DNA from 2 places in the Lactobacillus sp. C449L genome. Region 1 is predicted to be linked to the other one. Evidence: predicted binding sites of a transcription regulator. Region 1 holds the regulator's gene; the other holds the start of a gene.
What was found. The regulator LexA, encoded in region 1, represses DNA repair genes until DNA is damaged. The targets are predictions, from matches to a motif close to CNAACANNTGTTNG.
Positions count from the first base shown of each region.

Region 2: a site for LexA is predicted at 1,871-1,884, ahead of AC2JF9_RS07415 (sigma factor). Genes of this name have one in related genera too.

Region 1 is NZ_JBWXGA010000001.1:106,966-110,113, reverse strand. It holds gene AC2JF9_RS00595 (ABC transporter ATP-binding protein) at 1-639, opposite strand, end outside; gene AC2JF9_RS00590 (YneF family protein) at 704-922, opposite strand; gene AC2JF9_RS00585 (DUF896 domain-containing protein) at 992-1,240, opposite strand; gene lexA (transcriptional repressor LexA) at 1,383-2,006, shown strand; gene AC2JF9_RS00575 (nucleoside phosphorylase) at 2,282-3,049, opposite strand; gene rplS (50S ribosomal protein L19) at 3,148-3,148, opposite strand, start outside.
Region 2 is NZ_JBWXGA010000005.1:51,808-54,955, forward strand. It holds gene nusG (transcription termination/antitermination protein NusG) at 1-319, opposite strand, end outside; gene secE (preprotein translocase subunit SecE) at 421-591, opposite strand; gene rpmG (50S ribosomal protein L33) at 599-748, opposite strand; gene AC2JF9_RS07410 (P8 family protein) at 932-1,147, opposite strand; gene AC2JF9_RS07415 (sigma factor) at 1,221-1,796, opposite strand; gene rlmB (23S rRNA (guanosine(2251)-2'-O)-methyltransferase RlmB) at 2,030-2,785, opposite strand; gene AC2JF9_RS07425 (Mini-ribonuclease 3) at 2,772-3,148, opposite strand, start outside.

The DNA.
Region 1 (3,148 bases):
AAAAGTTTTGAGTACTTTGATACCGGAAACTGATTCCTGGGTCTTATTGTTCAATCGAGAAAATGCTGCTTGCGATTCATCAAAAGCTACATATAACTGATCGCCAAGTTTCCAGGCTCCCCAAGCTAAAAATGGCAGCGGGATTAATGCCACTATAGTCAAGCGCCAATCAACAAAAATAACCATCGCAAACATAGTTGATACACTCATTAAGAGCGAATCGACTAAAGTTAAAACTCCTTCACCAGCAACTTCTTGGATAGCTGAAACATCATTTGTTGCATGGGCCATTAAATCACCAGTTCGATGGCGCTGATAAAAGGTTCGATCCATTTCCATAAAATGGCTGAAAAGTTTCGAACGCATTTGGAATTCAAGTTCGGCAGCCCCACCCCATATTTGTCTACGCCAAAAATAGCGGAATCCATATAGTAGTATGGCCGAAAAGATAATCGCTAAAATTAACATTCCGTATTCTTGCCAAGAAATATGTCCGCGTTCCAGTTGATCAGCCATTAAACCTAAAATTCGGGGTGGAACTAAGTTAATTATTGAAGTCAGAGCTAAGAAAGTTACACCAATTAAATAGCGTTTTTTCTCTTTTTTAAAAAACCATCCCAGTTTAAAAAATATGCCCATTGTTCACCTGTCTTTCCAAAATAAAAGGCGGAGAAAAACCCCGTCTTTTTTCAATCTAGCAAGATTAATTATTCTGATGTTTCATCATGTTCATCACTTGGTTAACCTTCTTGGCCGAAGGTTTTTGTCCCATTTGTGACATCATGGCAACAATCATATCCTCACTGATTGGTGGATTATCTTTAAAGTACTTCTTCATGTAAGATCTTGCACCATAAAAACCGCCTACCAAGCCGATTAATAGTGCCGCAACAATTAATACAATCGCTAATGCTAAATTCATAAAACATTCACCTCAATTTGTCCAATAGATATATCTTACCTAAAATTTAATTAGATTAAAAGGGATAAATCAGTCTTTTCTTAAACCTTTTTTACGCTGAGCTTTTTTAGCCTTCTCAGACGTTACTTCATTGCCATTCTTGTCGATAATAACCAGATTTTCAACATCTTGTTTAAAACCGGCACGGAAGTTCTTAATGAACTTCTTATGGAGTTCTTCACGTTCTTTTTCTTCTTCAGCGGTCAAACCTTCAGCTTCCTTTTTATGATATAGTTCATTAATCCGGTTGATCATCTTTTTTTCATTATCTTCAGTCATTTTTGCACCTCTTATTCTAAAAAGTCTACCCTATTTTTGATCAGAAAAAAAGTTTATTATACTTAGAACGCTTGTTTGTATTTGCTTCAAACTTCTGCTAGAATGAACTTATACGATGATTGATTATTTTTTGGAGAAACAAATGACTAGTAAACAAAACTCGAAGCAATTACAAATTTTGCATTACATATATGATACAGTTGAAAAACGCGGATTTCCGCCAACTGTTCGCGAGATCTGTCAAGGCGTTGAACTTTCTTCCACTTCAACCGTTCACGGTCACCTCTCGCGACTAGAAAGAAAAGGTCTCATTGTCAAAGACGCAACTAAGCCCCGCGCGTTAGAAATAACGGAAGAAGGTAAAAAAGCAATCGGCATTAAACCAGCTGAAATACCGGTGGTTGGAGTTGTAACCGCTGGACAGCCAATCTTAGCCGTTGAAGACATCGAAGATTACTTTCCTCTACCACCCGATTTAGCTAACGATGCTGGTGACCTTTTCATGTTACGTGTTCGCGGGGAGAGTATGATTAATGCTGGCATTTTGAATGGCGACAATGTTATTGTTCGTAAACAAACAACAGCAACTAATGGCGAGATTGTTGTTGCAATGACAGATGAAAACGAAGCTACTGTCAAGCGTTTCTACAAAGAGAAGGACCATTTTCGTTTACAACCCGAAAACGACACCATGGCTCCAATTATTCTTACTAGAGTATATATCGTCGGTAAAGTCGTTGGTCTTTATCGAAATAATATAATTTAATCACTGTAACAATGTATTTTAGTCATTTAGATGAAACCAGAAACTACTTAACCTATAGGTTGAGTAGTTTTTAGAACCTAAATTACTAAAGTAAAAACTTAAGGTTGATTATAGAAAAATTATTTTTCCACATTCATTAGCAAAAAGCAATTCACAATCTTATTAATAAGTTTCTATAATACAATCGTTTAAACTAAAGCAATTCCATTCAAACATTGTGAATCAATCTACTGTTCCACTTGCGTTTCACAAGGCTGTTTTTCACAAAGTAAAAATTATAATTTGTCAATTACTGTTGCTGCCAAGTTTAACGCCATTTCATGTGCATCTCTACCCCAGTCACGTTCTCGATGATTCTCTAAATCATTAAGCGAATCAGCAGTAAACAGAATTTGTGCAAAATCTGCTTGCCGAAATTGTGCACACGCAGCCATTGCGGCACATTCCATTTCAACGCAAGCAGCACCAAGTTCCTTAAACTGCTTGACCTTCTTGGCTGTTTCCCTGAAAAAACCATCGGTCGTCCAAGTCATGACTACCTTAACTTTAAAGTTATTTTGCTCCATTAGCTTTTCGGCTTTAGTCAAAAACTCTGAGCTAAGGTCCACAAAATTACCAGGTGCCATGTAATGAAACGACGTGCCTTCATCTCGAATAGCTTTAGTCGGAACTAGAAAATAGTTTTCTGGCAAATCATCAAGTGTCCCTGTTGATCCGATTGCCAGAATCTGCTTGACACCATAGCTAATGAGCCAGTCTAATAATTCAACCGCAGCTGGAGCACCAAGCATTGCCTGACATAAAGTGATTTTCCCTTTTGGCAATTCCACCTCATAAATTAATATCTTTTTTCCAAAGCAATCAAAGTGTCCCATGACTTGGTGCGGGTGTTGGGCTAAAAAGCCATCAATTGCTTCTTGTGTTAAAAAGGCAAAGAGCAATTTTTCATGAAAGTGATAATGCGTTTCATTTCTTTCGTGATTCGGTTCTAAAACCGCATGCGGAGTAGAATCAAAATCTAATAAAAATGGTTTACTCATCAAATTACCTCCAAATTAAGATATTGACTAAAATGCTATCATAAAAAATGCAAAAAAAGAACCATCCTTCATAAGAAAGATGGTTCTTTTTTAACAGTGAAT
Region 2 (3,148 bases), on a different contig from region 1:
CAAGCAGTGGCGAAGGCTTTGAACCACCACCATGCGAGCCAACAAAACCAGTAACGTTCGGCGTATTACGAACAACAAACCAACTTTCGTCGGTCATGACCATTTCAACGAGAACATAACCAGGAAAAATCTTTTCTTCAACTTCTTTTTTCTTGTCGTTAACTTTCTCGATCTTTTCTTGTTCTGGAACCATCACACGAAAGATGTAGTCTTGCATCCCCATGCTTTGAGCTCGAGAAAGTAAATCTGATCTGACCTTGTCTTCATATCCTGAATAGGTATGAAGCACGTACCATTGTTTTTTTGTTGTTTCAACCATTACTAAATTTCTCCTTTTATTTTGGCAAACAAAAAAACCTCCAAGTAAGAGGTCCTTTTCTAACTCATTATATTATATCACGAATAAAAAAACATTTCTATTTACATAACTATCTGCGTTAAACTGCTAAATAATAGGTCCAGTAAACCAAGATACAAAGCAAATAAAATTGAAGTTGTAATCACCGTTCCGGTATCGTGGCGATTCTGCTTGGCGGTTGGCCAAGTTACCAATCGCATTTCTTGAGCTACGCTCTTAAAGAACTTAATCAATTATTTCTTACCTCGTTTCCTTGTGTAAAGTCATCTTTCCGCAATGCTTACAAAATTTTTTTAATTCAAGCCGCTGAGTGCGATTCTTGCTTGCGGTGATTGAATAGTTACGCGAGCCGCAGATACTGCAGGCTAGAGACGCTTTTTTCACTGCCATAATCTCACTTCCAAACTATTGTATTTTAGCAAAAAAAGCCAGTTTAGGCAATGACTTGCTTTTTTAAGTTATCAAAATTTGAATTCTCAAAAAATAAAAAGCAGCTACGGTTATATGCAACTGCTTTTTTAGTAATCAATCTATATGCGTGATTACCGGACGTAGAACAATGTAAAGTCGGATTTACTTTTTAAGATTTTCATTTACAAAAGATTTGATTTTGTCGTCGGAATCATCTAAGAACGGAAGCATGTCTTCTTCCGTTTTAATGGTATCTCTACCGTTTTTTTCCATAAAATAATCCCAAAGTGCATCTCTAACTGGAAGATCAGAATCGCTCCAGTCAAATACTTCTTTCATGTGACGATCTAACAATGCAGTTTTAAATTCTTCAGTCATCTTAACTACCTCCTAAAAATAATTCTACATAGTTAATTATAACTCTCTTTAGCTTTTTCAACTTATACATAGGCTATTTCGACAGTACACTTCTCATTTTGCGAAATAAGCGCGCTCGTGCCCTTGCAAGAGCCAATTGACTAATTTTTAGCCGTTTCATTACTTCATCGCTTTGATAGACTCCTAAAACAATTAACAAAGCCATGTTTTCCATTTGAGATAAATTGCTAACTAATTCTTCCAGACTTTCACTCATTGGAATTTCTGATGTGATCGAGCAAGAATTACATAATGGTCTTAATCCACATTCCACCGCAGATTCTAGTGAAACCGACTGCGAAAGTGCTTTTCTTCTGTAAGCTGTCTCATACCTAACTAGACTCTTAGCATGATTTAGCAATCGCGTTTTATAATAACTAGAAAACTTACCTTTAGCTTGGTCAAAATTCATAACTGCAGCATAGCAAATAATCATGGCGTCTTGATCCCAGTCTTGGCTATCATAACTGCGCACATAATATTTGCGCTTAACACTATTAATTAACGGCCGATATAAATTACACAGGTTTTTGAGTGCATCCGTTTTTCCTGCTTTGATTTGCTCAATATATCCACTTTCCAGATCAGCTGTTAATTGAGAATTATTCACTCTTTTCGCTCCCTTTCAGTGCTTTTAAAAAGCACTCAGAGTGCAGAATACAAAGCTTGGTTGTCTCAAAATATCGAACCCGCGTTCAATCTACGCAATGCAAATTTTGTGTTTTCTTGGTAAAAACATAATGTTCATTATGTCTAAATGCCCATTTTTCAAAAAAATTATAAAAATTTGGTACACAAAAAATCACTTTGACCTTTTATACAATTCAAAGTGATTCGTGATTTTTATTTAATAGGATTACGACTATTTAACATCTGATAAAGTAATACCCCTGTTGCGACACTCGCGTTAAGTGACTGGACGTGCCCCACCATTGGCAAAGTCAGCATTTGATCCATCTGTTCTTTAAGTAAACGCGAAATACCTTTACCCTCGTTACCAATAACTAAAACTGTTTTGCCATTACTATCCCACTTACGGTAATCGATGCCCTTCATATCAGTACCAAAAAGCCAGTAGCCCCGTTTTTTTAATTCATTACTTGTTTGTACCAAATTGTTAACTCGAGCAACCGGAACGTGATCAATTGCTCCAGTCGATGTTTTAGCAACAACTGAAGTCAAACCAGTGGCATGACGTTTAGGTATAATAATCGCATCAACACCTGTAGCATCAGCGGTTCTTAATATTGAACCTAAGTTATGCGGATCTTCGATTGAATCAAGCATTAATAAAAAGGGTTGTTTTTCTTCCTGGTCAAACTTGTCTAATAAATTCTCCAAATTAGCATATTCAAAACTAGCTACCGTCAAAACTAGTCCCTGATGATTGCCTCCTTGAACAAGACGGTCCAGTTTGTTTTTGGGAACAGCCTGAACAACCAGCCCTTTCTTTTTAGCTAAGCCATAAACTTCATTAGCAAAACTTTCTTGAACACCTTGTTGCAAAAAAATCTTGTTAATTCGCTCCGCTTCTTGCGTGCTCAAAAAATCAAGCCCGGCATGCTTGCCAAAGACAAAGTCACTATCATTCGAAGTCATATTCATCAAGATCTCCTTTTTCAACAGCAATAATGCACCATTGCGTTAATTCAGCAATGCGTTCTTTTTTGTTTAGCAACTCCAAATAACCCCACACTGCTTCAAAACCTGTGGATAACTGATAGGTTGCTAAGCTGGTATTTTTAGCTTTGGTATGAGTTTTCGAATTACGCCCGCGGCGAAACGTAGCTACTTCATCATCAGTTAGCAAGTTCTCATTTTGTAATTTAGTTATCAGAGCAGCCTGAGCTTTTGCGGAAACATAGTGTGTCGCCTGCCTTTGCAAAACCTGCGGTTTGACAATACCACATTTGATTAAATGCCGCCTGATGAAAATTTCGTATACTGCATCACCTAGATAAG